4 regions of the Vogesella oryzagri genome follow, and region 1 is predicted to be linked to each of the others. Evidence: predicted binding sites of a transcription regulator. Region 1 holds the regulator's gene; each other region holds the start of a gene.
What was found. The regulator FNR, encoded in region 1, switches genes on or off when oxygen is low (the NO sensors DNR and NnrR bind a similar motif). The targets are predictions, from matches to a motif close to TTGATNNNNATCAA.
Positions count from the first base shown of each region.

Region 2: the regulator FNR is predicted to act here: its motif matches at 1,411-1,424, upstream of nirJ (heme d1 biosynthesis radical SAM protein NirJ).
Region 3: the regulator FNR is predicted to act here: its motif matches at 2,635-2,648, upstream of ABNW52_RS08840 (universal stress protein).
Region 4: the regulator FNR is predicted to act here: its motif matches at 3,714-3,727, upstream of ubiU (ubiquinone anaerobic biosynthesis protein UbiU).

Region 1 is NZ_JBEFLD010000006.1:122,453-129,734, reverse strand. It holds gene ABNW52_RS12610 (DUF1853 family protein) at 1-421, shown strand, start outside; gene ABNW52_RS12605 (flavodoxin family protein) at 429-884, shown strand; gene fnr (fumarate/nitrate reduction transcriptional regulator Fnr) at 942-1,688, opposite strand; gene hemN (oxygen-independent coproporphyrinogen III oxidase) at 1,800-3,206, shown strand; gene ABNW52_RS12590 (Rrf2 family transcriptional regulator) at 3,290-3,739, opposite strand; gene hmpA (NO-inducible flavohemoprotein) at 3,796-5,064, opposite strand; gene ABNW52_RS12580 (hypothetical protein) at 5,294-5,551, opposite strand; gene udk (uridine kinase) at 5,777-6,391, opposite strand; gene ABNW52_RS12570 (glutathione S-transferase family protein) at 6,479-7,114, opposite strand; gene iscX (Fe-S cluster assembly protein IscX) at 7,246-7,282, opposite strand, start outside.
Region 2 is NZ_JBEFLD010000001.1:114,253-121,534, reverse strand. It holds gene ABNW52_RS00595 (cytochrome D1 domain-containing protein) at 1-146, opposite strand, end outside; gene nirJ (heme d1 biosynthesis radical SAM protein NirJ) at 143-1,354, opposite strand; gene ABNW52_RS00585 (hypothetical protein) at 1,465-1,671, opposite strand; gene ABNW52_RS00580 (EamA family transporter) at 1,859-2,731, shown strand; gene ABNW52_RS00575 (hypothetical protein) at 2,841-3,620, opposite strand; gene ahbB (siroheme decarboxylase subunit beta) at 3,831-4,817, opposite strand; gene ahbB (siroheme decarboxylase subunit beta) at 4,822-5,799, opposite strand; gene ABNW52_RS00560 (cytochrome D1 domain-containing protein) at 5,801-6,979, opposite strand; gene ABNW52_RS00555 (c-type cytochrome) at 6,976-7,282, opposite strand, start outside.
Region 3 is NZ_JBEFLD010000004.1:235,367-242,648, reverse strand. It holds gene argE (acetylornithine deacetylase) at 62-1,243, opposite strand; RNA gene ffs (signal recognition particle sRNA small type) at 1,390-1,488, shown strand; gene ABNW52_RS08845 (helix-turn-helix domain-containing protein) at 1,726-2,052, shown strand; gene ABNW52_RS08840 (universal stress protein) at 2,119-2,571, opposite strand; gene ABNW52_RS08835 (thioesterase family protein) at 2,698-3,144, shown strand; gene ABNW52_RS08830 (hypothetical protein) at 3,141-3,557, shown strand; gene ABNW52_RS08825 (AAA family ATPase) at 3,636-4,487, shown strand; gene xerC (tyrosine recombinase XerC) at 4,487-5,383, shown strand; gene ABNW52_RS08815 (ABC transporter permease) at 5,441-6,388, opposite strand; gene ABNW52_RS08810 (ABC transporter permease) at 6,399-7,282, opposite strand, start outside.
Region 4 is NZ_JBEFLD010000003.1:16,351-23,632, reverse strand. It holds gene ABNW52_RS05410 (HAMP domain-containing sensor histidine kinase) at 1-1,010, shown strand, start outside; gene ubiT (ubiquinone anaerobic biosynthesis accessory factor UbiT) at 1,325-1,759, opposite strand; gene ABNW52_RS05400 (U32 family peptidase) at 1,746-2,651, opposite strand; gene ubiU (ubiquinone anaerobic biosynthesis protein UbiU) at 2,657-3,655, opposite strand; gene ABNW52_RS05390 (bestrophin family protein) at 3,842-4,759, shown strand; gene ugpQ (glycerophosphodiester phosphodiesterase) at 4,827-5,564, opposite strand; gene ABNW52_RS05380 (ABC transporter permease) at 5,582-6,439, opposite strand; gene ABNW52_RS05375 (ABC transporter permease) at 6,450-7,282, opposite strand, start outside.

The sequences.
Region 1 (7,282 bases):
CTGCCATCCGGCGGCTAAGCTGCCGCCGGGCTTTGCCGGCTGCCCGGCCTACAGCCGCCTTTCCGGCTGGCTGTTCTACCCGGGGGCGCCGCGCCCGGCTTTTCCCTTCAATGCGGATGCCTGCTGCGGCTGGTGGCGGCGATTGTCCGAACCCTGGCCGCAACACGCCGCCGACAGCCGCTGGTTGCTGCTGCCACGGCTGAGCTGGCTGGCGCCGGCACGCGCCGAGGCTGCTGCGGTGCTGACCCTGGTACAGCTGCAGGCCGAGCTGGCGGCGGTCGACGGCGCACGGCTGGTGGCGGAGCTGACGCCGGGGGCGGACGGCGACTGGCACGAGATCGCCCGCGGCTTCGTGGTGCGCGACGACTGGCCGCTGCCCGGCATGCTGGCCGAGCTGCAGCGCAAGTTGGCCGCATCGTAGGCGCACCATGAAAACCCTGCTGTTGGTCTACGCCAGCCAGAGCGGCCACACCCTGGCGCTGGTGACGGCGGCCGCGGCGGCGGCCGGCGGCGAGGACAATGTGGCGGTGCGGCTGCTACCGGCGCTGGACGCCGGCATCGACGACCTGCTGGCCTGCCACGCGCTGGTGCTGGCGACGCCGGAAAACTTCGGCTACATGGCCGGCACGCTGAAGGATTTTCTCGATCGGACCTTTTACCCGGCACAGGGCAAGGTGGCGGGCTTGCCGTACGCGGTGATCATCAGCGCCGGCAACGACGGCCAGGGCGCGCTCAGCGCCATCCGCCGCATCGCCAGCGGCTACCCGCTGCACGAAGCGCTGCCACCCGTGCTGGTGAAGGGCGAGGTGACGGAGGCGGCGCTGGCGGCCGCGGCAGAACTGGGCGCCACCCTGGCGGCGGCGCTGTCGATCGGCGCCATCTAGTATCGGGCCGACAAGCAAAACGCCCCGCAGTGCGGGGCGTTGTGGTGGCGCTGCGGTTCAGCGCAGGCTGTTGGCTTGTGAGCAGCCGGCTACCAGCGCCTTCAGTGCTTCCGGCTGCAGCATCTGGATGTGCTTGTGGTCCACTTTCAGCCAGCTTTGCTGTTGGAACTTGGACAGCGTGCGGCTGACGGTTTCCAGCTTCAGCCCCAGGAAGCTGCCGATTTCCTCGCGGCTCATGCGCAGGATGAAATCGTTGGCGGCAAAGCCGCGCGCGGCCAGGCGCTGCGACAGGTTGAGCAGGAAGGCGGCCAACCGTTCCTCGGCCTTCATATTGCCCAGCAGCAGCATCACCGACTGGTCGCGCACAATTTCCCGGCTCATCAGGCGGAAGAAGTGGTGCTGCAGACTGGGGATGTCGCGGCCCAGGGTTTCCATGCGGTTGAACGGTAGCTCGCACACCTCGCTGTCTTCCAGCGCGATGGCATCGCAGCCGTGCTGGCTGGCGGAGATGCCGTCCAGCCCCATCAGCTCGCCGGACATGTGGAAGCCGGTGACCTGCTCGCGGCCGTCCTGGCTGGAGACGCAAGTCTTGAAGAAGCCGGTACGCACCGCGTACAGCGAGCGGAAGCCTTCGCCGGAGCGGAACAGGTATTCGCCACGCTTCAGGCGGCGGCTCTGGCGGATAACGGCATCCAGCTGGGCCATTTCTTCCCGGTTCAGGCCGACTGGTAAGCAGAGTTCGCGCAAACTACAGTTGGAGCACGACACTTTCAGCGTGTGCAGGGAGGGGGTTTGCTCGGTCATGGGTTCCGGTTTTCGCAAGGCTAGAGGCTTGCTTGACACGCGTCAAAGCGTGGCAAGTGTCAATTAGCGCAAATTTACCAGCCCACCACCAGTTTTCCAAGCCAGAAAATTATGACACCCACCGCCCCCTTTATGCCCACCCAATGTGTTTTCGATCGAGAGCTTATCGAAAAACTTGAAGGTTCCGGCCCGCGCTACACTTCCTACCCCACTGCCGACCGTTTTCACGGCGGTTTTGGGGTGAAAGATTACGAACACTGGCTGCAGCAGCATGCCATCGGTGCCAGCCATCGGCCGATTTCGCTGTATGTGCACGTGCCGTTCTGCAACACCATCTGCTACTACTGCGGCTGTAACAAGATCATCACCAAGGACAAGAGCCGCGCCGATCAATACCTGGACTACCTGGAAAAGGAAATCGCGCTGGTGGCCGGCCGTCTCGGCTACCGCGAGAAGGTGATCCAGCTGCATTTTGGCGGCGGCACGCCGACCTTCCTCTCCGACGAGCAGCTCAGCCGGGTGATGGCGGCCATCAACCAGCATTTCGAGCTGCTGCCGGATGGCGAGTTCTCCATCGAGATCGACCCGCGCAAGGTTGGCCGCGACACCGTGCTGCACCTGGGCCGACTGGGTTTCAACCGCATGAGCGTGGGCATCCAGGACTTCGACCCGGCGGTGCAGCAGGCGGTAAACCGCATCCAGAGCGAGGAAGAAACCCTCACCGTGATCAATGCTGCGCGCGAAGCCGGCTTCAAGTCGGTGAGCGTGGACCTGATCTATGGCCTGCCGTTGCAGAATGCCGACTCGGTGCGCCGCACCGTGGACAAGGTGCTGGCGATGAACCCGGACCGCATCGCGCTGTACAACTACGCGCACCTGCCGACCGTGTTCATGCCGCAGCGCCGCATCAACGAGGCCGACCTGCCCACGGCCGCGCACAAGCTGGACATCCTGCAGAACTCGGTGCAGCAGCTGACCGACGCCGGCTACGTGTTCATCGGCATGGACCACTTTGCCAAGCCGGACGACGAACTGACCCGCGCGCTGCAGCAGGGCCGGCTGCAACGTAACTTCCAGGGCTATTCCACCCACGCCGACTGCGACATGATCGGGCTGGGGGTGTCGTCCATCGGCAAGGTCGGCCCCTGTTACTCGCAGAACGAAAAGGACATCGACGCCTACTATGCGGCGCTGGATGCCGGCCACCTGCCGGTACTGCGCGGCATGACGCTGACCCAGGACGATATTCTGCGCCGCAGCGTGATCCAGTCGCTGATGTGCCGCTTCTCGCTGTCGGTGGAGGCAATCGAAGAAACCTTCGCCATCAACTTCGCCAATTATTTTGCCGATGAGCTGCCGCTGATCCGCGAATTCCAGCACATGGGGTTGCTGACCTTCGATGGCGACTTCCTGATGGTGGCACCGAAGGGCCGCTTCCTGATCCGCAACATCGCCATGGTGTTCGACCGTCACCTGCGCGAACGCGAAACCAAGGCACGCTACTCCAAGACCATCTGACGCCGCGCCCAGCCTGCGCTGCACGCAACAAAGCCCGGCATGCCGGGCTTTTTGTTTGCGGCCAACCTTGGCCGGTGGCGGGGTCAACTGCGGTTGTGGACGCCCATCATGTGCAGCACGGCGATGGCCTCGCCGGTCGGCGTGGCCACCACGTCGGCCAGCGTATAGCGATCCAGCACGGCGAAGAAAGCACTCAGTGCTTCGTCCAGCACGCCTTTCAGCTGGCAGCGGCCACGCAGGAAGCATGGCGGTTCGGCGCAGTCGATCAGGTCGCCGATGTCTTCCAGCGAACGGATCACCTCGCCCAGCCGGTAGTGCGCGGCGGGGCGGGACAGCGCCAGCCCGCCGCCCTTGCCGCGGCTGGTGGCCAGCCAGTCGTGCTGCGCCATGAAATGCACCACTTTGACCAGGTGATTGCGCGACACGCCAAAGCGTTCGGCAATTTCGCTGATGGTGACCGGGGTAGCGCGCTGCGGGTAGCTCAGGTACATCAGTACCCGCAGGCCCAGGTCGGTAAAGTGCGTCAGTTGCATGGCGGCAGTGTCAGGGACAAAGCACAGAGCATACGCTTGCTGGGCGCCGGCCTCAATTACACCCCGGCACCGCCGGTGCCGAAGGCCTCGGCGTGGATGCGCGCGGCGTCCACCCCCAGCGCCAGCAGCGCGGCTTTTTGCTGCTGCATGAACGGCAGCGGCCCGCACAGGTAGTAGTCGGCATCCGGCAGGATGGCACTGGCAGCCACTGCGGCCAGCTCGATGCGGCCAACGTGCTGGTAGTCGCGACCGGCGATGTCTTCGGCACGCGGGTGTTCGTACCAGACCTGGCTTTGCAGTTGCGGGTATTCGCGTGCCCAGTTGGCCAGCTGCTGGCGGAAGGCGTGTACACCGCCGTGGCGACAAGCGTGCAGGTAGCGGATGCTGCGCGGGCTGTTCTGCTGCAGCAGCTGTTCCAGCATTGCCAGCATCGGCGTGGTGCCAACGCCGGCGCTGAGCAGCACCACTGGCGTGCTGCGTTCTTCATGCAGGAAGAAATCACCCATCGGCGGCGCCACGTCCAGATGGTCGCCCTCGTTCACCGCGTAATGCAGCTGGTTGGACACCATACCGGCCGGGGTGCTATTGCCGGCTTCACGCTTCACCGAAATGCGCAGCGCATTGCCGCCGGGCGCGGATGACAGGCTGTACTGGCGCGGCTGCATCATGCCCAGCTGCGGCACCAGCAGGCGCACCGACAGGTACTGCCCCGGGCGGTACTGCGGCAGCGGGCCGCCATCGGCCGGCTGCAGGTAGAACGAGGTGATCTCTTCGCTTTCCACCACCTTGCGGCCAACCTTGAAGCCGCGCCAGCCGCTCCAGCCGCCGCGCTGGTTGGCGGCCTGCTGGTACAGCTTGCCTTCCTCGGCGATCAGGATATCGGCCAGCTGGCCATAGGCGGCGGCCCAGGCGGCGATCAGCTCGTCGCTGGCGGCATCGCCCAGCACTTCGCGGATCGAGGCCAGCAGGTGGCCGCCGACGATTGGGTAATGCTCGGCGCGGATGCCCAGACTGGCGTGCTTATTGGCCACCAGCGCCAGTACCGGCGCCAGCACCGACGGGTCGTCGATGTGCTCGGCGTAGGCGGCTACCGCCATGGCCAGCGCCTGCTGCTGGCTGCCGGCCTGCTGGTGGCCCTGGTTGAAGATCTGCTTCAGTTCCGGGTTGTGCTGGAACATGCGGGCGTAGAAATGGCGGGTGAGGGTAACGCCGTGTTCTTTCAGTACCGGGGCGGTGGCTTTGACCAGTTGGCGGGTAGCGGCATCCAGCATGTGTGCATCCTTTAGATGTGTAATTGATACATTTTTAAAAGCGCCAGCGCCCATGGCGGGCTCGCCGCTTCCCTGCCGGTGATGCTTGGCATGGGCCGCTGGCAACGGCAAATTAAATATGTGCCGATTGTACATATTTAAATTGGCGCTGTCACGGCGGCGGTGGCGAGACGGTGTAACGGTGAGTAGGGCGTGCCGGAGAGGGGAGTGGCGGCCACTGGCAGATGGGTATCGCGGTGAGCGGCAAGGCAAGGTCAGCGCAGACTGGGCCGCGACGGATTGCTTAGTGCCGGGCGTGGTAGCCGCCAAGCGGGCGCAGGCGCAAAAAAACCGGGCCGCAGCCCGGTTTGTCGCTACCGTCCGCCTCCGTGATGCGTTCGGTGGCGGGCGCGTCCCGGTATTCCTCATACCAGTCGTCCAGCTCGGCCAGCAACGCTTGCTTGTTGCCGAAGCGGGCACCGGAGGCACTGCGCTGGTGGGCGCCGCCTTTCTTCATCTGTGGTGCATGCGCAAACGGGTTGCGCGGTTTCAGGGTGACCATGGTTGCTCCTGTGGTGGTGAATAAGCCGACGGCCAACCGGCTAGCTGGCGGCAGCGTTGGGTGCTGCGTCCAGACCCGGCCGTGCAACTGCGGTGGCCGCTTTGCCGTTTTACCGCAAAGTGCCAGGGCACTGGCAACAAGCGCTGCGGCCAACCTTGGGCCTGGCGGCGATATGGCGGGTTGGAGGGGAAGGCCGCCGGAAAGTTGCAAAGAATCAGAAACTTGCTAACCGATCAGGCTGGTGACCTTGGTTGTGATGATGTCCACCGCCGGCTCGTTGGCGCCGTGCGGCAGGATCACATCGGCAAAGCGCTTGGTCGGCTCGATGAACTGGTTGTGCATCGGCCGCACCGTGGCCAGGTACTGCTCGATCACGTTGTCGGTGATGCGGCCGCGTTCGGCGATGTCGCGCTTCAGGCGGCGGATGAAACGCACGTCGGCGTCGGTATCGACGAAGATCTTCAGCGACATCATGTCGCGCAGCGCAGCGTCGTACAGCGGGAACAGCCCCTCGATCACGATCACCGGCGCCGGCTGGATGCGCACGGTTTCCTCGGCGCGGTTATGGCGGGCAAAGTCGTACACCGGCATGTCGATGGCCAGGCCATTGCGCAGGTCGTCGATATGCTCGATCAGCAGCGGCCAGTCGAAGGCCTGCGGATGGTCGTAGTTGGTGCCCAGCCGCTGCTCGAATGACAGGTGGCTCTGGTCGCGGTAGTAGTAGTCCTGCACGATCACGGCTGCCATCTCCGGCCCGATCGCTTCCAGTACCTTGTGGGTAACCGTGCTCTTGCCGCTGCCGCTGCCGCCAGCGATGCCGATGATGAACGGTGTGCTCATGTGTGATGTCCCAACAAAAAAGCCCGCCATTCTAATGACTTGGCGCGCGGCCGACTACCGCGGCGGCCAAACGGACAGGCCGGCGGGCTAGGCCAGCGTGGCAGCCTGCTCGGTTTCCGCGGCGTCGAACCACTCCAGTAGCGCTGCATCGGCCAGCACATGGTCGGCGTAGGCGGCCGCCAGCGGCGGCAACTCGATGCCGTAGCTGACGAAGCGGCACGCCACCGGCGCGAACATGGCGTCGGCAATGCTGAAGCGGCCGAACAGCCACGGGCCGCCATCCACGTGGCGCTGGCGCAGCTGCTGCCAGATGTCGCAGATGCGGCGGATGTCGGCGGCGGCTTCCGGCGATGGCTGATGCCGGGTGCGCAGGGTGACGTTGAACGGCAGCTCGCCGCGCAGCGCCAGAAAGCCGCTGTGCATCTCGGCGCTGACCGCGCGCGCCTCGGCACGCTCGGCGACATCGTCCGGCCACAGCTTCGAGGCGGGGAACAGCTCGTTCAGGTACTCGCAGATCGCCAGCGAGTCATGCACCCGCAGGTTGTCGTGGAACAGCACCGGCACCTTGCCGGCCGGGTTGGCCGCCAGCAGGTGCTGCTGCGTGTCCGGCATGTACAGGCGGATGTGCTGCTCGCGGAACGGCTCGCCGATGTGCTTGAGCAGCAGCCACGGCCGCAACGACCAGGACGAGAAATTCTTGTTGCCGATGACCAGGGTCAGCATGACAGCCTCCGGATGGGGTGGGTGATGGCAGGGATGCTCCAGCATAGCAAAGCCGGCCTGCCGCAGGCATGTCCAAACGCAAACGCCCTGCGCAGGGCAGGGCGTGGTGGGCGTGCGGCCAACGTGGCGACTTACTCCGCCTCGTCGATCCAGGCTTGCTGAATGGCT
Region 2 (7,282 bases), on a different contig from region 1:
TGCGGCAGCAGCGCCGGCGCCATCGCGCCCATGCGCTGCGCGCCGTGGCAACTCAGGCACTGCTGCTGGTACAGCGCGGCGGGGTCGGCGGCGGCCGCAATCAACGGCGCCAATGCCAGCAACAAACTGCTGAGCAGGGCTTTCATGGCTGGGCCTCCGCCGCGGCACTGCCGCGCTGCCACGGCGTCAGCGGCGGCATGCTGTGCGCGCCTGCCGCCACGCCGATCTCGGCATCGGACAGGTAGCAGGCCGGGTCGGCGGCCCAGTAGTCGCCGGTCAGCTGCCAGGCGCGCACGCGGGTATTGCCGTTGCAGATCGCCAGCTGGCTACAGGCGGCGCAACGGCCGTGCACCGGCCGCGGGCGCTGCTTCAGCCCGGCCATCAGCGGGTGCGCGGTGTCCGGCCAGATGGCGGAAAACGGCCGCTGGCGCACATTGCCCAGCGTCACCTGCCACCACATGGTGTCCGGGTGCACATTGCCGAGGTTGTCGATATTGGCGACGTTGACGCCGCTGGCATTGCCGCCCCACTGCTGCAGGCGCTGGCGCAGCACATCGACCTGCGCCGGGTAATGTCGGGCCGCCCATTGCAGCAGATAGACGCCGTCGGCATCGTTGTTGCCGGTGACGTAATCGCGCTGCTCGCCGGCCTGCAGCTGCGCGTGGCAGGTGTCCAGCAGCAAGTCCATCGCCCAGCGCGTGCGGGCGTGGCGCGCGTCGCTGTCGCGGTGCTTGTTGCCACGGCCGGCGTAGTTGAGGTGTGAGAAGTAGAACTTGTCGATGCCTTCGTCCGCCACCAGCTGCAACAGCGCCGGCAGGTCGTGGGCGTTGTCCTCGGTCATGGTGTAGCGCACGCCGACCTTCATGCCGGCATCGCGCGCCAGGCGGATACCGCCCAGCGCCAGCGCGAAGCCGCCGTCCAGGCGGCGGAACTTGTCATGGGTGGCGCCGATGCCGTCCAGGCTGACGCCGACGTAATCAAAACCCACCTCGGCGATGCGGCCAACGTTGGCCGCATCGATCAGCGTGCCGTTGCTGGACAGGCCGACGTAGAAGCCCATCGCCTTGGCGCGGCGGCCGATGTCGTAGATGTCCGGCCGCAGCAGCGGCTCGCCGCCGGACAGGATCAGCACCCGCACGCCACAGGCGTACAGGTCATCCATCACCGTAAACACTTCGGCGCTGGACAGTTCGCCCGGAAAATCCTTGTCGGCGGAGATGGAATAGCAGTGCTGGCAGGTCAGGTTGCAGCGGCGGATCAGGTTCCAGATCACCACCGGACCGGACGGCGCACGCGGCGGCGCCAGCGGCGCCGGGTGCAGCAGGGTGTGCAGGTAATGGCTCAGGCGCAGCATGGCAGCCTCCGGCGATGACAATGACGTCATCGTCGGCGCTGCGCCGCACAATCTCATTGACTGCAGTCAAGCGCCTGCAAAGCCGGCCGCCGGCCGGCGCGCGGCGGCACTTAATGCAGGTGCGGATGGTGCTGCTGGTACCAGTGCTGCAAATAGCGGCCGCCGCGGCCGATGGCGATTACCACCGCCGCGCCGCCCATGGCGGCCAACAGCAGCAATGGTATCCACGGCTGCGCCATGAACAGCACGATTGCCAGCACCGCCGTCACCATATAGGCGCCGCTGTACCAACCCTGTTGCTTGCGTCTGGAAGTCATGATGCCCCTCCTTGCCGGCCGCTGGCCGCAGCCCCGGCCGGCATCAACCGATGCGCGCCTTGCGGCGCCATTTTCATTTTAGTGCCCGCCGGCGCGCTGTGCTGTGCGCCGGCGGCACAGCGGCCAGTTCCCAAGCCGGGATGGCTGCCCTATCATCGCTGCCCCGTTTACTCGTGGCGCCTGACCCATGCCTTACCTGCTTATCGTGACCGTCCTGTGGGCGTTTTCCTTCAGCCTGATCGGCCAGTACCTGGCCGCGCAGGTGGACAGCGACTTTGCCGTGCTGCTGCGCGTGCTGATCGCCGCCGCGGTGTTCCTACCGTTTACCGTGTGGCGCGGTCTGCCGCAGCGGCTGCTGGCCGGCTTCTGGCTGGCCGGCGCGCTGCAGTACGGCATTACCTATCTGTGCCTGTACCGCAGCTTTGCCGTGCTGACGGTGCCGGAGGTGCTGCTGTTCACCGTGCTGACGCCGATCTACGTGGTGCTGCTGGACGATGCGCTGCAGCGCCGCCTCAACCGCTGGGCGCTGCTGGCCGCGGCGGTGGCAGTGGGCGGCGGCGTCATCATCCGTTTTCAGCCGCTGCAGGGTGACTACCTGCTGGGCTTTGTGCTGCTGCAAGTGGCCAACCTCACCTTTGCCGCCGGCCAGGTGCTGTGCCGCCGCCTGCTGCAGCGCTACCCGGTATCGCTGCCGCTGTACCGTTACTTCGGCCACTTCTTCCTCGGGGCGCTGCTGCTGGCGCTGCCGTCCTTCCTGCTGTTCGGCAACCCGGAGCGCCTGCCGCAGACCGGCATGCAGTGGGGGGTACTGGTGTATATGGGGCTGTTCGCCACCGCGCTGGGCATGTACTGGTGGGTAAAAGGCAGCGTGGCGGTCAGCGCCGGTACGCTGGCGATCATGAACGAGTTGCACGTGCCGGCCGGCCTGCTGGTGAATGTGCTGATCTGGAACCGCAACGCCGACCTGCCGCGGCTGGCGCTGGGCGGCGCAGTGATCCTGGCCTCGCTGTACATCAACCGCCTGGGGCGGCGCGCGGCGCTGGCCGGCCAGACCGGCTGACGCCAGACCCGCAGCCTTCAGACAGACAAACACCGCCGCTGCGGCCTGCCCGCACGGCGGTGTTGTTTTGCGGCTGACAACCGCTGGCGCTGCGGCCAACCTTGGACAGCTAATGCGGCAGCCGGTAGTGCTGCACGATGGCGGCCAGCTGGCCGGATTGCTGCAGTTCCGCCAGCCGGCGGTCGATCAGCGTGCGCACCGGCTCCGGCAGGCTGCGGTCGTACATCAAGTGGATATCCACTATCGGTATCACCGCGGACAGATCGTAGAAACGGAAATCCGCCGGCGACAGCCCCTGCTGGCGCAGGTTGTACACCAGCCGCATATCGGTATCCACCAGGCCGATGCCGCGCCGTGCCTGCAGCATGCGGATAGCGCTGCCCTGGCTCAGTGCGCGCTGGTCGCTGATGCGGCCGACCCCGGACTTGCTGCGCAGATACTTGTCCAGCCCCGGGTAGTCATAGCCATTCATCAGGATCAGCGGCTTGCCGAACAGGTCGCTCAGCTTGCGATAGCGGAACGGGCTGCTCTTTGGCACCGCCAGCACATGGCGCCAGCTGAACAGCGCCCGCTGCGACAGCTGCCAGCCCGGCTGCAACCACGGCGTGGCGCCGTAACTCAGCCAGTTGGGCAGCTGGCCGTTGCTGCGCATGGCGTCCAGCCGCGGGGCCGGCGCCACCACCGGATGCAACTGGTACTGGCTGCCCTGGAACACCTGGCGCACAATCTCGGTCACCACGCCGCCGTGCAGCGGGTTGTCCTGCGTCGCAATCTGGAACGGCTCCACCTGCTCGATCACCATATAGCTGATGTCCTCCGCCATCGCTGGCGCCAGCATACTGCCGCACAGCCACAGCGCCACCATCAGGCACACCCGGTTCCAATTCATAGCTCCCCTTTAACCGCCTCGCCGGCAGGCTTGAGTGCGCTACGTTAAAAGGCTTGCCGGCTGCCAGCAAGTGCCGACTGGCAAGCTATGCAAACGGCAAGCAAATGGCGGCAACCGGCAAGGACGGCGCCAGCCCGGGCCACGGCAGAGCCAGACGCGGCGGCGCGGCCGCGCACGGCAGCCGCGCCGGTGATCAGGCCAGCATGGGAATCAGATGCGCAGGCCGCTTTTTTTCAGGATACGGCTGGAAAACAGCACTTCATGCCGGCGGCAGGCGGCCCCCAGCTGCTGGCGCACCGTGGCCACCTGCGCCAGCACTTCATCGCGGCTGCTGCCGTGGCACATGGCAAACAGGTTGTACGGCCACACCGGCTGGCGCCGCAGACGGCGGTAGCAATGGCTGACAAACGGCAGCGCCCCCACCTGCGGCCCGAGGTCATCCACCAGTGCGTCGTCGACATCGAACACCGCCATACCGTTGGCCGCATAGCCGATGGCGTAGTGGTTGGGCACCGCGCCGATGCGGCGAATGACGCCGGACTGCACCATGACGGCCAAGCGGGCGCACACCTCTCCCTCGGTCAGCCCCAGCTCGGTCGCCAGTTGCTGCCACGGCTCCGCCACCAGCGGCAGGCCGCCCTGGGTGGCGCGGATCAGCCGCCAGTCGAGATCGTCCAGCGTCACGATGCCATCGTCGCCGGCGGCCAACTCGCGCCGCCCCACCGGCGCCCTGCCGCCGACGGCAAACTGCATGCCCACGTAGTACTCGCGCAGTTTGGGAAAGTCGTACACCTGCAGGCCGGTGGCGTCCTCGATATCGAAAATGGCATCGGCGATGCGCCCCGGCGTGCTGGTGGCCAGCACGAACCACATATTGAAATCGTGCTCGCGGCGGTAGTTGTGCGCCACCGCCGGCAACGCGTTCACCTGCGCCGCCACCGCGTCGTAGCGCGCCTCCGGCACCGCCAGCGCCGCCAGCACAAAGGCGCCGCCCATGCGTTCGATCTGGTACATCGGCCCGAAGCGCGTCAGCACCCGGCGATCCAGCAGCGATTGCAGCCGCTGGCACAGGCCGGCGGCCGACAGTCCCAGCTCGGCCTCCAGCATGGCAAATGGCGCCGGCTGCAGCGGGAAGCCGCCTTGCAGGCGGTCGATGATCAGGCTGTCGATGGCATCCAGCGGCATGGCGGCATTCATGGTGTTACTCCGGGTGGTAGCGGGCGCCGCGCTGGGTGTAGCGGCGGGTGGAAATCAGCAGCGCCTGCGGCAGCGCAGCCAGACCATATTGCTGTGACAGCCGCTGTGCTTCGCGGCGCACGGCGGCGGCGTCGCGGGCGTGGATCATGCAGAACAGGTTGTAGGGCCAAGCCTCGCCGCGCGGCAGCCGGGCATAGCACAGCGTCACCGCGGCATCGGTGGCCAACCGCTCACCCAGCGCATCGCGCAGCTCCGCCGGCACCTGCCACACGCACATGGCGTTGGCGCGGAAACCCAGCTCGTGGTGGCGCAGTACAAAGCCGAAGCGGCGAATCACGCCATCCACCACCCAGCACTGCAGCCGCTGGCGCACCTCGACCTCCGCCAGGCCGCTGGCCGCGGCCAACGGCAGGAACGGGCACGGCAGCAGCGGCAGGCCGTCGCTCAGCGCCGCCACCAGCCGGCGGTCGGCCGCGTCCAGTTGCGGCGCAGCCGGACTGCGGGTTGGCCGCCGCACCGGACCACTGTCGCCCAGCGCAAAGCCCAGGTCGATGTGGTATTCGCGCTCCAGTGGCAGATCCAGCGGCAGCAGCCCGGTGTCGGCGGCAATCTGCGCCAGCACGGCGTCGATCTCGGCGCGGTTGGCGGCGGTGAGCACGAACCACAGGTTGTAGTGGTGATCGCGCGCGTAATTGTGGTTGACCTGCGGCAGGCGGCTGACCTGCGCCGCCACCTGGTCCAGCCGTGCCGGCGGCACCGCCAGCGCCGCCAGCGTGCTGGCACCGACGGTATTGGGCGCGAATACCGCGCCGATACGACTGAGCAGGCCGCTGTCGCGCGCCTGCTGCAGCCGCAGCAGCAGCGTGGTTTCCGTCAGCCCGCATTCGGCGGCCAGCAAGGCAAACGGGGCGGACTGCAGCGGGAAATCGCGCTGGTAGCGGTCCAGCAGGCGCAGTAGCGGATCCTGCAACGGCAGATTCATGTCACATCCCCATGCGGCCGGCACGCCAGCTGAAAAAGATGCCGGAAGGGTTGGCCGCCGGCAGCTCGGCCACGGTGGCAAAGCTTTGCGTGTCGATCACCACCAGCTTGTCGTCGTCGCGGCTGGACAGCCATACCGCGTCGCCACGGGCGGTGAATTCCATGTGCAGGATGGCGCGGCCCGGCTTCAGCGTCTTGATTACCTGCATCGTCGGTACGTCGATCACCTGCACGGTGTCGTTGTGTGGAAAGGCAAAATTCACCCACACCCGTCGCCCGGATGGCTCCGCCATCACGAACACCGGCTGGCCGTATACCGGCACCCGCGCCGCTTCCTGCCAGCTGCGGCTGTCCGCCACCAGCACGGTGTTGTGGCCGATGGCCGGCAGGAAGGCGTAGTCACCGGCCAGGCTCCAGCCGCGCAGATGCGGCATCTTGTACACCGGCTGCTTGTCCTGCCCCTGGCCGTAGCCGGGCAGGATGCGGCGCACGCCGGCGTCCGGGTGCCAGTTGTCCAGCAGCGCCAGGCCGTCCTCGCCGTACAGGCCGGCGATGTAGTAGCGGCCATCGCCGCTGGCCAGGCCGTCATACGGCTGGCGGCCAACGTTGCGATACTTGGTGACCACCGGCGCGCGCGGGTTGGCCGCATCCAGCAGCCAGATCTCGCCGGCCTCGAACAGGCTGAAGGCGAAGCGGTTGCCCGGCAGATCCGCCAGTCCCACCACCTTGGACGGCTGGCCGTTGTCGTCCAGCGCCGGAATGTCGGCCAGCGGCGCCAGGGTCTCGGCATCGAACAGCTTCACCCCGCCCGGGCTGTAGTTCTGCGCCGCCACGATGCGGCCATCGCTGGAGATGGCACCGCCGATGCTGTTGCCGGCCTGCAGCACCCGCGCCACCAGCTTGCCGGCCAGGATGTCGACCTTGCTGATGCCGCCATCGCGGCCGAACACGTACACATAGCGCGCATCACGGCTGTACACCAGCGAGGCGTGCGACAGATCACCCAGCCCCTGCACCCGCGACAGCGGCGTCAGGTGGCTGTTGTCCACCACCTGCACACTGCCGTTGGCGCGCTCGATCACCACCCCCAGGTCGCCGCTGCCGCGCAGCGCCGGGCTGGCGCAGCCGGCCAGCAGCAGCATGGCGGCCGCCGCTGCGGCCAACGTTTTGATGCGGTTCATGGTGCCTCTCCTTGTTGCAATTGCCGGATCAGCCAGCGGGCTTCGTCTTCGCTGATGAACGGCCGCCACGGCGGCATCGCGCTGCCTGGGCGGCCATCCAGCAAGGTGGCGACCAGGCTGTCGGCCGGCTTGTCGGCCAGGGCGCGCGCGGTAAGCGGGCTGCCCAGCCCGCCCTGCAACGTCAGGCCGTGGCAGGCGCCGCAATCCTGGCGCAGCAGGTGGCGCAGCTCGGCGGCACGGGCGGGTTGCGGGACGGTCAGCAGAGGGTCGGCGTGGGCGGCTTCGTATAAAAACAGTGCGCTA
Region 3 (7,282 bases), on a different contig from region 1:
CATGGCAAGGGAACGCGGATTCTGCAGCGCACAACAAGTGTCGTAAAGCAGTTTGTAAATGTTAAACCGCGGCGATTACGCGCGCCTGCAATGCCGCCAGCCAGGCTTCGCAAGCCGCCAGTTGTGATAGCTCGACAAACTCGTCCGGCCGGTGCGCTTGCACAATGGAGCCTGGGCCGCACACCACGCAGGCAATTCCCGCCTCATGGAAGCGTCCGGCCTCGGTGGTATAGGCCACCGCATCGCCCCCTTGGCAACCGCACAAGACCGCAACATGTTCGCGAATCTCGCCGCCATCTTCTGACTGGAATGGCGGGCAGTTCACCAGTTGCTCAAAGCTGATATCGGCCTCCGGGGCCACCTCACGCATTTCCTGCAGCAGATTGACCGCGTAGTCGCGTACGGAGCTGACAAAGCGCTCATGCTGATCCCCCGGCAACCAGCGTACCTCAAACACGAATTCGCAACTCTTGGGCACGATGTTGGCCGCATTGCCACCCGTGATCAGCCCGGTCTGCAGTGTGGTAAACGGCACGTCATACAAGGGGTGACGGTTGCCGAACGAGGCCTCGGTGTCGGCCAGCTTGCGGATATGGGTAATCAGCCGAGCGGCGTATTCAATGGCATTCACCCCTTGCGGCGTAAGCGAGGAATGCGCCGCCCGCCCCTGCACACGGCAGCGATAATGGGCGATGCCCTTATGGGCGATCACCGGACGCATGCCGGTAGGCTCGCCGATAATGCAGCCGGCTACCGGCACCTGCCGCGCCTGCAAGTCTGCAATCAGACGGCCAACCCCCAGGCAACCGACTTCCTCATCATAAGAAAGTGCAATCCCCAGGCTGCGATGCCAGCACTGGGACTGCGCCAGCGCGACCCATTGCGGCACCTGGGCCAGCACGCAGGCGATAAAGCCTTTCATGTCGGCACTGCCACGGCCGTAAACCTTGCCATCGGCCTGCGTCAACGCAAATGTCGGGAACTGCCAGACTTGGCCATCTACCGGCACTACGTCGGTGTGCCCCGACAGGATGATAGCCGGCAGCGAGGCATCGCCGATTGCGGCATACAGATTGGCCTTGCTACCGTCATCACTATGGGTCAGCTTGGCCGCAACGCCATGGCCGGCCAGGTAGTCCACCACCCAGTCGATCAAGGCCAGGTTGGATTCCCGGCTGGTGGTATCGAATGACAGCAGGCGCGCCAGAATGGCAAGCGAAGCGGAAGAAGGAACAGATGACATGGCAGCAACCCGGCAGGCACAAGACAGAAGCTCAGCATAACCAATTGCCCGCCCGCTGCAAACGCCGCCATGCCGGCTGCCGGCAAAGAAAATCCCCCGCAGGCTTGGCAAGCACGGCGGCAACGGGTATTATTCGGTCTCTCTATGGCGGGCCCCCCCGCATTGTACGGTAGTGAACCTGGTCAGGTCCGGAAGGAAGCAGCCACAGCTATTTAGTGCAAGTGCCGGGGTTCAGGCTCGCCACCCCTACCCTCTCAGTCGTTCCCAAGTTGCTCGTTTCATAAAATCTGAGCAAGCCCCAAGTGTCGATCAAAATCTATCGATAATTCGATGAGCATTTTCGTTTTTGCGAAACTGAAATCCTGCTATCATATGCATTACACAAGGGCTTGGAGCAATGACTCCGCGCCCACTGGTTTTACTTGAATCGTCACTCGGACTTAATCCTCCGATTTCAAAACAAACATGCAGCGAGGAACGCCATGAAACTGTTTGAAAAAATTGCGAACCCACGGGAAATCCGTCGCAAACTGGGCCTGAACCAGCAGGAATTCTGGAGCCGTATCGGTGTTACCCAATCTGGCGGCAGCCGCTACGAAAGTGGCCGCAACATGCCAAAACCGGTACGTGAACTGCTGCGTCTGGTGCATGTCGAACAAATCGATCTGTCCAAAGTTCGCCGTGAAGACTTCGAAATCGTTGAATACCTGAAAGAAACCCACCCGGACCTGTACAAGAGCCTGCGCAAGGCCGTACGCGCCCGCATGGAAGCTCAGGGCGACGTGGTGGCAGACAGCACCGAAGCCTGATCGCTGGCAGCAGACAAAACACCCGCAACCGCGGGTGTTTTTTTATGGTTTTAACCGCGCAGCCAGTCAGTCGGTCGTGGGGTTGCGCACCAGCAACACCGGCACATCAGCCTGTTTGAGCACACCTTCCGCCACGCTACCCATCAACAGATGCATCAAGCCACCTAGGCCATGTGTCCCCATCACCAGCAGATCCGCGCCCCACTTATTGGCATCTTCTACGATCACGCTGGCAATGCGATCACCCCAGCTTTCCAGAATGGCAGACTCTGCGGCCAACCCTTGCGCCTCCACCTTGCTGCGACTGGCCGCCAATACCTGCTCGCCTGCCTGCTTGATCGAGCCTTGCAGTTCGGCAGCATCCAGAAATTCCGCGCCACCCCAGCCAAACTGCGCCAAGTCCACCACGTGCACCAGCCTCATCGCCGCGCCCACTTCCTTCGCCAGCTTGCAGGCTTCCATCAACGCCAGCGCCGATGTGGCGCTATCGTCTACCGGTACCAAAATTCGCTGATACATATCCCCCTCGCTTCCTGCTGACCATGACACAGTCCCAGTCTAGCGCAATACAGCACAAAGGCATTGATAAACGTTAACTGTATAGGCAGTATGGCCGGGCTCAGAATTTCCGCATGCGAGAACCCCATGGCACGCATCAAACTGGACCTGCCGACGCGATTTATTTTCGATACGCAAATCCAGGTACACATCGGCGACATCAACTATGGCGGCCACCTCGGCAACGATGCCATTTTGCGCCTGGCACACGAAGCACGTCTGCGCCTGCTCAAGGCACACGGTTTTTCCGAACTGGACATCGACGGCAGGGGTATCATCATGACTGATGCCGCAGTGGTTTACCGCGCGGAAGCCTTCCACGGCGACACCCTGCGCTTTCAGCTGGGGCTGATTGATTTCAACCCGTATGGCTGTGATATTTTCTACCTGGTCAGCGATGGTGCGACCGGTAAAGAAGTGGCAAGATTGAAAACAGGCATCGTTTTCTTCGACTATCAAGCCCGCAAGATTGCCCCCATTCCTGCAGGATTCCTCCTGCGTTTCGAAGAACAACATACAGGAGCCGCGCCATGAAAAAATACGCGCCCAACAGCCCGGAAGCCATTGCCCGCATTCTGGCCATGTTCATGATTACCGACGGCAACATGGACCCCCGCGAGATTGAAACGCTGGAGAGCCTGCACGTTTACCAACTGGTCGGCCTGGCGCGCAAGGACTTCATCAATGTCTTGATGGAGTACTGTGACGACATCTCCGACGAGGCCGAGGACGACGGCACCATCCACCTGCTGAGCGGCGAGCGCATCAGCAACATCCTGGATGCGGTGACCGAGCGCAACAAGCACGTACTGTGCTGCGCCCTGGCGCTGGACATCTGCAAGGCCGACAAGGAAATCAGCGATTCCGAAATGCTGCTGCTGCGCCACATGATGACGCACTGGCACATCTCACTGGATGACCTGCAGGCCGAGCTCAGCAAAGGCTGAGCCAGCTGCCAGACAACAGCCGCCCGATGGCGGCTGTTTGCATTACCGCAACACCATAACAAGACAAGGCCAACCCGCATGAACCCTCGCTTTAGCGGCACCGATCAATACGTTGCCACCGACGACCTGATGCTGGCGGTCAACGCCGCCATCACCCTGCAGCGCCCACTGCTGATCAAGGGCGAGCCCGGCACCGGCAAGACCATGCTGGCAGAAGAGCTGGCACGGGCACTGGGCAAAGAGCTGATCATCTGGCCGATCAAGTCCAGCACCAAGGCGCAGCATGGCCTGTACGAATACGATGCCGTGTCGCGCCTGCGTGACTCGCAACTGGGCAGCGAGCGCGTGCACGACATCCGCAACTACATCATCAAGGGCAAGTTGTGGCAGGCATTCGAGGCCGACAGCGCGCCGGTATTGCTGATCGACGAAATCGACAAGGCCGACATCGAATTCCCCAACGACCTACTGCGCGAGCTGGACCAGATGGAGTTCTTCGTGCACGAGACCCAGGAATTCGTGCGCGCCCGCCAGCGCCCCATCATCATCATTACCTCCAACAACGAAAAAGAACTACCGGACGCCTTTCTGCGCCGCTGCTTCTTCCACTACATCCGCTTTCCGGATCGCGGCACGCTGCAAACCATCATCGATGTGCACTACCCCGACATCCAGCAGGAACTGGTGAAAAGCGCGCTGGAAGTCTTTACCGGCATTCGCGAGCTGCCCGGACTCAAGAAAAAGCCGTCCACCTCCGAGCTGCTGGACTGGCTGAAGCTGCTGCAGCACGAAACCGTTAGCGCGGACGAGTTGCGCCAGCAGCACGAGCAACAGCAATTGCCTCCGCTGGCTGGCGCGCTGCTGAAAAACGAGCAGGACCTGCACCTGTTCGAGCGCCTGATGCAGATGGCCCGGATTCGTCGCAACTGATGGAAGCGCACTGGCAGGGGCTGATCGACGCCTTCGATGACCAGCTAAGGTTGGCCGCACGCAGCGAGCACACCCGGCTGGCCTACCGTCGCGACCTGACACGGCTGGCCGAACTACTGGCGGACACCGTACCCGCCAACGTGGATGGCCCGCAGATTCAGCGTGCGCTGGGGCAACTACGGCGCGAAGAACTGTCGCCGCGCACCCTGGCGCGCATGCTGTCCACCTGGCGCAGCCTGTACGACTGGATGGTGCGCCGCGACTGGGTCGCGGCCAACCCCTGCGCCGGCCTGCGGGCGCCGCGCGCCGGCAAGCGTCTGCCCAAGGTGCTGAGCGTGGACAGCGCCATGCAGCTGCTGGACAGCCCGGCCGAAGACCAGCACGACATCCGTGACCAGGCCATCTTCGAGCTGATGTACTCCTCCGGCCTGCGTCTGGCGGAAACCGTGGCGCTGAATCTCGCCGATATCGACCTGCTCGAAGCACTGGTCAAGGTACAGGGCAAGGGCAACCGCGAGCGCATTCTGCCCATCGGCAAACAGGCGGTGGTCGCCTTGCAGCGTTGGCTGCCATTGCGGCAACCGGCCGACGGTGAGGAGGCGCTGTTCTTGTCGCGCCGCGGCAGTCGTATCAGCAGCCGGCAGCTGGCGCGCCGGCTGGAAGCCTGGGCGCTGCGCAACGGTAGCGAGCAGCACGTGCATCCGCACATGCTGCGCCACTCGTTTGCCAGTCACATGCTGCAATCGTCCGGCGACCTGCGCGCGGTGCAGGAGCTGCTGGGGCATGCCAACCTGGCCACCACCCAGATCTATACCAGCCTGGACTTCCAGCACCTGGCCAAGGTGTACGACGGCGCCCACCCGCGTGCGCGCAAGAAGTCGTCGAGCGAAGAATAGCCGGCAACAAAAAACGGCGCCCTTGGGCGCCGTTTTTGCAGCAACGTTGGCCGCAACTCAGCGCGACTTCACGAATGGGATGCCAATCGCCTTCGGTGCCACCGCACGCCCCATGAAGCCGGCCAGCAGCACCACGGTCAGCACATACGGAATTGCCTGGATGAAGGCGTCCGGAATGCTGCCGATCACCGGCAGCGCCACGCCCTGCAGACGGATCTGGATAGCATCGGTAAACGCGAACAGCAGACAACCAGACACCGCCGCCCACGGCCGCCATTTGCCGAAGATCAGCGCCGCCAGCGCCAGATAACCCTTGCCGGCGGTCATGTCCTGAATGAAGGCGCCAGTCTGCGCCAGCACCAGATAGGCACCGGCGATGCCGCACAGCGCGCCGCTGATCAGCTGGGCAATGTAGCGCACCGCCTTGACACTGATACCGGCGGCATCAGCGGCATGCGGATTTTCACCCACCGCGCGCAGACGCAGGCCAAAGCGGCTCTTGTACACCACCCAGCTCACCACGAAGATCACCGCCACCGCGATGTAAACCAGCACGTTGTGACCCAGGATGGTTTTCAGCAACGCACTCTGCGCGATACTGTCGGCAAACGGCAGCTGCAGCGCGGTAAAGCGCGCGCCGTCATCCAGCGTCGGGGTACGGCCGCCCTGCTGGAACCAGGCCAGCGCCAGCACCGGCGTCACGCCGGACACCATCATGTTGATCGCCACCGCCGAAATCAGCTGGTTGCCGTTATAGCTGATCGACACCACCCCGTGCAGCAGCGCCACCAGCATGCCGGCCACGATACCGGCCCCCAGACCCGCCCACGGCGACTGCGCCAGATAGGCCACGCAGGCAGCAGCAAATGCGGCGGCCAACATCTTGCCCTCCAGCGCCAGATCGACAATGCCGGAGCGCTCGGAGAACAGGCCGGCCAGCGCCGCCAGCACCAGCGGCGTACTGACGCGCAAGGTGGCATCCAGCACACTAAAAAACATGTCCATGAGTGTCTCCTTACTTTTTCAGCAGGCGTTTGAACGCAAACGACAGCGGGGTCTGGAACAGGTTTTCCAGCGCGCCGCAGAACAGGATGATCAGGCCCTGGGTGAAGATGATCATCTCGCGGGTGATCACCGGCTTCTCGAACGACAGATCCAGCCCGCCCTGGGTCAACGCGCCAAACAGCAGCGCCGACAGCAGGATGCCCACCGGATGATTGCGCCCCATCAGTGCCACCGCGATGCCGGCAAAGCCGATGCCGTTGGTAAAGCCCATGTTCATGCGGTGGGTGGAGCCCAGCAGCTCGTTGATGGCCGCCAGCCCAGCCAGCGCACCAGATACGCACATTACCGCGATAATCACCTTGTCCACCGGAATGCCGGCGTAGCGCGCGGCCTTTTCGTTAAGGCCGACAGTACGGGTGACAAAACCCTGCGGGCTATGCCACACCGCCAGGTAGAACAGCACCAATGCCAGCAAGGCCAGGAAGAAAGTGGCATTCAGCGGCGTATTCGGCAGGGCAAACCCCAGCGGCGCCAGCAGCTCGTGCAGCATCGGCACCCACGCCGACTTGGCAAACTCCACGGTCGCAGGCGTCTGCGAGCCTTCCATACGCAGCTTGTCCACCAGCAGCCAGGTCATCAGCGAGCTGGCGATGAAGTTGAACATAATGGTGGTCACCACGATGTGGCTGCCACGCTTGGCCTGCAGATAGGCCGGCACAAACGCCCAGCCGGCGCCAAACACCATTGCGGCCAACATGGCCAGTGGAATCAGCAGCCAGCCGGGCAAGCCGCCAAACTGCAGGCATACCAGCGTCACCCCCAGGCCGGCCAGGTACATCTGGCCTTCGCCGCCGATATTGAACAGGCCGGCATGAAACGCCGCCGCCACCGCCA
Region 4 (7,282 bases), on a different contig from region 1:
AGCAGCCATTCAGCCGCGACATCGCCAGCACTGACGGCAGCCGCTACCTGCTGTTTGTGCGCGGCGACGATCTGGCGCGCATGCTGCGCTTCGCCCACATCAAGCCGCCGCCGGCGCTGCTGCCGATTTCCACCGCCATCCTGATCAGCCTGCTGTGCAGCGCGCTGCTGGCCTGGCGTGCCGCCAAGCCGATCCGCCAGCTCAGCTGGGCGTTCCAGAAATTGGCCGCCGGCCGGCTGGACACTCGCATCGGCCGCCGCCTGGGCCGCGGCCGCGACGAAATCGGCGATCTGGCCAGCGAATTCGACGGCATGGCACAGCAACTGCAACAACTGGTCGGCGCCCAGCGCCGCCTGCTGCACGACGTATCGCACGAGCTGCGCTCGCCGCTGGCGCGGCTGCAGGCCGCCATCGGCCTGGCACGGCAGCGGCCGGACCCGGCACGGCTGGACAACACGCTGGAACGCATCGAACGGGAAGTGGTACGGGTGGACACCCTGGTGGGCGAGCTGCTGACCCTGGCGCGGCTGGAGGCCGGCTCCGGCACCGTGGCGCGCGAGCGGGTGGACCTGGTGGAACTGCTGGCCGCCATCGCCGACGACGCCCAGTTCGAAGCGCAGGCCCTGGGCCGCGATGTCAGCTTCAGCAGTGACGGCGAATTCGTCGCCGAAGTCGGCGCCGAGCTGCTGTACCGCGCCTTCGAGAACGTGATCCGCAACGCGGTGAAATACACCGCCGCCGGCACGCGGGTGGACATCCTAGCGCACAGCAGCGCAGACGCGCTGCAGATCAGCGTGGCCGACCGCGGCCCCGGCGTGCCGCAACACGCGCTGCAGGATATGTTCGAACCGTTCCTGCGCGTGGGCGAGGACGGCCAGGACAGCAGCGGCTTCGGCCTCGGCTTGGCCATCGCCCGCCGCGCGGTGGAATCGCACGGCGGCAGCATCACCGCCCTGCCGCGCGACGGCGGTGGGCTGGAGGTGCGTATCATGCTGCCGCGACAGCCGTAGCGGCGGCGCGCCTTACTGGCACTGTCGCGGGGACGCCAGGTGTACGCTCTCAACGCGCACCTAGCCAACGCCCGGCGTCAGGACTGCTGCTGTTCCGAGCGCAAACGCTGCTAGCCGCCGTCCGTCACTTCCAGCCCCAGTGCCAAGGCGGCTGATCCATAGCCCGGTGAAAGGTTGGCACGCCGTGCAAAAGCGCTCCCCGGCGCCCCCATTCCGTAGCGACAAAGCCGCGAGTTATTCCCAGCGGCCAGTGCATACACATCAAAAAAGGTTGGCCGCATCGCTGCGGCCAACCTTGTTCCTGCCGGCAACGGCTACACCGCCATGAAACGCGCCAGCGGGGTGTGCTGCCAGTCCACACTGTCCAGCAGGTTTTTCACCACTAGCCCCAGCTCGGTATCGCCTTCGATGCGCAGGCGGCGGTTGAAGAACAGCGTGTCCGGGTCTTCCTCGCGCAGCATCAGCCGGGCGAAGTCGGCCAGATCGGCCGACAGCTGCAGGTCGGGCTCGCTGCTGGCTTCGGCGCTGACAAAACGCTGGCCGTCGCTGGCGAAATGCAGCGTGATGCCGGCGTCCAGCACGCGGATGCGGAAGCTGCGGCCGGCCAGCAGGCTGTGATCCACCGGCAGCACGCCACGCGCCGCCAGCAGGTTGAGCATGCGGGTCAGGCCCCACACCGGCGGCGTAGCCGGCAGTTTGCCCAGCACGCGCGCCAGCGCGGCCGGTACTTTCAGATCAGGCACAGCCATGGGCGGTCTCCTTCAGCGCGATGCCGGCTTCGCCGTGCCAGTAGCCGTTCACCAGCGGCCCCGGCGCCAGGCGGGCCAGATCGGCCAGCGGCGTCTGACCGGCGATGGCGGCGGCAAACGCCTGCACCACGGCGGCCAGGTGCTGGTGCTGCGGGCTGATGCGCACCGCGCGCACGCCCTGTGCCGGCAATGCGGCCAACTCGTCCAGCAGACTGTGGCAGCCGGCGGACATGGTCTGGATGCCGTTGATGGCGAGGAAGTCCTGCGCTTCGCGGGTGGCCAGCGTCATGCCGTCCGGGTGCTCCAGGCAGCGGAACTGGCAGTCGTCCTTGTTGAGCTGGTAATGGCGCGCGGTAAAGCAGCGCGACGACAGCGCCAGCGGCAGGCGGCCCCAGGCAAACACTTCGGTTTCGATGTCCGGGTTGGCCGCAGCGATCAGGCGCACGGTGTCGCCGGACATTTCCACCGGCGGCACCCAGCGCTGCGCGCCCAGGCGGCCATACAGCCGCAGGGTGTCACTGTTGTAGATGTTGAGGTGCGGGCCGGCCACAAACGGCAGGCCGCGCTGCTGCAATAGGTGCACGGCGCCGGCGTCGTTGGCCTCCAGCAGCGTGTCGCCGTTGTCGATCAGCTTGCGCAGCCGCTTGAGGTCGGATTCGCTTTCCAGCAGCGCCTGGCTGGACAACACTGCCTGTTTGCCGGCAGCGGCAATGTCGGCTGCCAGCGCGATCCAGTCCTGGGTACGCAGCTGCTGGCGGCGCGAGCACACCACTTCGCCCAGATACAGCCGTTGCAGCGGCCAAGTGCTGGCCTCGGCATAGAAATTCATTACCTGGTCGCGCGGCCAGAAATACAGCAGCGGCCCCAGGACCAATTGCAGCGGGAGGGACATGTCGGTCATTTCCATGGTCGGTTGTAGGCGCCCAGCGTCACTTGCTGGCCCTCGGAGAGCTTGCCCAGCGTGGCCATGGCCAGCGGGTCGGCGTGGCGGCCGCCCTGGGCCGCCTTGTCCAGCGCTTGGCGCAGCACGCGGGTGACCTGCGCCACGTAGGCCGGGCTGCGCTGGCGGCCTTCCACCTTGATGGCGGCCACGCCGATGCGCAGCAGCTCCGGCAGCAGCGGCAGCACGTTGAGGCTGGTGGGTTCTTCCAGCGCGTAGCCGGTGCTGCCCTCTACTTCGAAACGGCCTTTGCACAAGGTGGGGTAACCACTGGGCTCATCCGGGCTGAAACGGTCGATCAGGATGCCGTTCAGGCGCGCATCCATGCCGTGCGTGCCCTCCTCCCAGCGCACGAAGCGCGCCGGCGAGCACACGCCGTGGGTATTGGGCGATTGCCCGGTGGCGTAGCTGGACAGCAGGCAACGCCCTTCCGCCATCACGCACAGGCTGCCAAAGCCGAACACCTCGATTTCCACCGTGGTATTGGCAATCACCTGTTCCACCTGTGCCAGCGTCAACACTCGCGGCAGCACCGCGCGCTGCACGCCAAACAACTGCTGCGCCAGATTCACCGCCTCGTAATTGCTGGCCGAGCCCTGCACCGACAGGTGCAGCCGCAAGTCCGGATGGCGGCGGCTGGCGTAGTCCAGCAGGCCGAAATCGGCCAGGATCACCGCATCGACGCCCAGCTCGGCGGCTTCGTCGATGGCATGCTGCCAGCGCGCGCTTTCCGCGCCCTGGGCAAAGGTATTGATCGCCAGCAGCGTCTTGACGCCCTTGGCGCGGGCATAGCGGATGCCCTCGCTGGCGCTTTTGGCATCGAAATTCAGCCCGGCGAAGTTGCGGGCATTGGTGTCGTTCTTCAGGCCGAAGTACACGCAATCGGCACCGTTATCGACCGCGGCCTTGAGCGAAGGCAGGCTGCCCGCCGGGCAGACCAGTTCGGGAAGCGGCATGATGGAGTTCCTTGCAAGCAAAACGGGCAGACCTTAGCCCAGCCGCCACCGGTCGCCATTGCCGCAAATCAAGCATTTAGCCGCCGCGTCGGCAGGCCGCGCGCAAAAGGTGGGTAAACCCCGTTTACCGCACTGCAACATAGGGCCTATGATGGACGGCTGCCCCCACACCGCCACCACCGCACCATGATCATTCGCCCCCGCTACCACTGGTTCCGCCTGCTGTTCATCTGGCAAGGCTCGGTTGTCCCCCGCATCATGAGCCGCCTGCTGCTGGTGCTCGTCATCTCGCTGCTGGCCAGCATCTGGGCGCCATGGTGGATCAGCCGCCATGCGCAGTCATCGCTGAACATCTACATCTTCACCCTGCTGGGGGTGTCGCTGGCGATCTTTCTGGGCTTTCGCAACTCCGCCAGTTACGAGCGCTTCTGGGAGGCGCGCAAGCTGTGGGGCGGCCTGCTGATCGCCAGCCGCGAGCTGAGCGGCAAATGCCTGGCGCTGACCCCAGATGCCCCGCAGACGGCACTGCTGATCGACGGCATCTGCGCCTTCATCTACGCGCTGAAGGGCCATCTGCGCCAGGAAGATGTTAGCCCGCACCTGCAGCGCCTGCTGCCGGAGGCGCAATGGCAGCGCGTGCACCAGGCACGCAACCAGCCGGCGCTGATTGTGGCCTGGCTGCAGCAACTGCTGGCCGAACTGCGCCGCGACGGCAGCATTAACGATTGGCAGTGGCAGACGCTGGACAAGAACATGGACACACTGGTGGAGGTTCAGGGCGGCTGTGAACGCATCAGCACCACGCCGATTCCGTTTACCTACCGCGTGCTGCTCAACCGCACCGTCACCATCTACTGCATGCTGCTGCCCGTCGGCTTGTCCACCAGCATCGGTTGGGTCACCCCGCTGATTGCGGTGTTCATCGCCTACACTTTCCTGGCGCTAGATACGCTGGGCGACGAGCTGGAAGAACCGTTCGGCAAGGAAGGCAACGACCTGCCGCTGGCGGCGATGAGCCACAACATCGAGGCCTCGCTGCGCGAACTGCAGGGTGTGCCGATGCAGGTGCCGCCGCCGCAGCCAGATGGCATCTACCTGCACTGAGTCGTTGCACTAGCAATAAAAAAGGTTGGCCGCATGCGGCCAACCTTTTTGCTTTCCCGGCCCCTTGTTATGGCCGGATCACATCCAAGGCATCAGTAAAGATGCCGTCCACGCCCCACTGCCGTAGCTCGGCGGCACGCGCCGCGTCGTTGACGGTGTAGGCCAGCACGCGGTAGCCGGCGGCGCGCACCGCCGCCACCCGCTCGGCGGTGAGCAGCAGGTGATCGCTGTGCAGCGATACCGCCTGCAATGCGGCCAACCGTTGCGCCCAGTCCTGCGGCCACTGTTCCTCGATCAGCCAGCCACGCGGCAGCTGCGGGGCGGCGTCACGCGCCGCCAGCAGCGCCTCCCAGGCAAACGACGACAACAGTGGCGGCGCCGGGTGGCCCTGCCACAGCGCAGCGGCCAGCGTGGCTACCGCCTGGCCGGTTTCCGCCTCGCGCCCCGGGCAGGGCTTGATCTCGACATTGGCCAGCAGCCGGTGCGCGCGGCAGTAGGCGGCGATGCTGGCGAAGGTAGGCAGCGGCTCGCCGGCGAAGCGCGGCGCGAACCAGCTGCCGGCATCCAGCCGCGACAGCGCGGCGATGTCCTGCGTTGCGGCCAACCCTTGGCCATTGCTGGTGCGCTCCAGGGTGTCGTCGTGCAGCAAAAAGCTCACCCCGTCACGGCTGAGCTTGACGTCGAACTCCACCGCGCCGTAGCCGTGCTGCACGGCGGTGGCCATGCCGGCCAGGGTGTTTTCCGGCGCCAGCCGCCCGCCGCCGCGATGGGCAAACAGATAGGGATAAGGCCACGGTTGCAACATCTTGTTCTCCTTGCTGATCAGGCCGGCTGCTTCGGCTTGCGCAGGTACAGCAGCACCACCGCCAGCGCCGACACCAGCATCAAGCCCAGGCTGACCGCGTTCAGCACCGGCGAGGCGCCTTCACGCATGCGGCCGTACATCAGGATGGTGAGCGGACTGTCGCTGCCCACCAGCATCAGCGTGGTGTTGAAGTTCTCGAACGACAGCAGGAAGGCCACCGCGCCGCTGCCGATGATGGCCGGCTTCAGGTATGGCAGGGTGATGGTGCGCAGGATCTGCCAGCGGCTGGCGCCCAGGTTCAGCGCCGCTTCCTCCAGCGTGGTGTCGAAGCGCTTCAGCCGCGCGGCGATGGTCAGCGTGGCGATGGTGATGATGTAGGACACCTGCCCCAGCACCACCAGCGGCAGGCCGGGGCGCAGCCACTCCAGCTCGATCTCCCAGTGGTCGTAGAGGAAGTTGGCGATATTGCTGGCAAACGCCAGGATGGAGATACCGAGGATCACCCCCGGAATCACCAGCGGCACCAGCATCAGCGTGGTGAACAGCCCCTTGCCGCGAAACTCGGCGCGCTCCAGCAGAAAAGCATTGCTGGTGCCCAGCCCCACCGACAGCAGGCTGACCCACAGCGCCACCTTGCAGCTGTGCCAGATGCTGGTCAGCAGCTCGCCATCGAACAGCAGGCCGGTGCGGCCGCCACTGTTGGCCACAAACCAGTCCAGGGTGAAACCCTTCCACGGCGGGGTGGGAAATAGCGAATCGTTGAAGGCGAACACCGCCACCACCGACAAGGGCAGCAACAGGAACAGAAAGAACACCGTGATATACAGCGCGCGGCCGCGCAGCAGCCAGCGGTTGTCCGGCAAACTCGGAATCATGTCAGGCTCCTCAGGTACGGCGCATGGAGTCGGCAAAACGCTGGCCGGTGAGCTTCAGCCCCAACCACACCAGCAGCGACGACAGTCCCAGCAGCAGGAAGGCGAATGCAGAGCCCTGCTCCCAATTGAAGCGGGTGATGAACTGGGTGTAGATCTGCTCGGTGAACCACATCGAGTTCTTGCCGCCCAGGATCACCGGTGTCAGGTAGTTACCCAGCGTCAGCATGAACACCATGATGCAGCCGGCGGCAATGCCCGGCGCGGCATGCGGCACCACGATGCGGCGCAGGATGTCCAGCCGGTTGCCGCCCAGGTCGTAGGCGGCCTCGATCAGGCTGTCGTCCAGCGTTTCCAGCGCATTGATAAGCGGCACCAGCATGAACAGCAGCGAGCTATAGATCAGTCCCACCAGAATGGTGGCGTCGTGGTACAGCAGCTCCACCGGCTCGGCGGTAAGGCCAAGCTGGAACAACAGCTGCGGCACCACGCCAGAGCCGCGCAGCAGGATCAGCCAGCCCAGCATGCGCACCAGCTCGCTGGCCCAGAACGGCAGCAGGATGGCGGCCATCATCAGCGCCCGCACCCGGCCGCGCGCCACCTTGGCGATGCTCCACGCCACCGGAAACGCCAGCAGCAAGGCCAGTACGGTCACCACCAGCGACATCAGCGCGGTGCGCACAAAGGTGTGCCAGTACAGCGGCTCGTCGAAAAAGGTCAGGTATTGCTTCAGGCTGGGGGCGAACTCGCCGGGGCCGACGCGTTCGCGGAACGACAGCAGCCCCACTTCCACATGCGGCAGCAGGATCAGCAGCGCCAGCCACAGCACGGCGGGGGCCAGCAGCA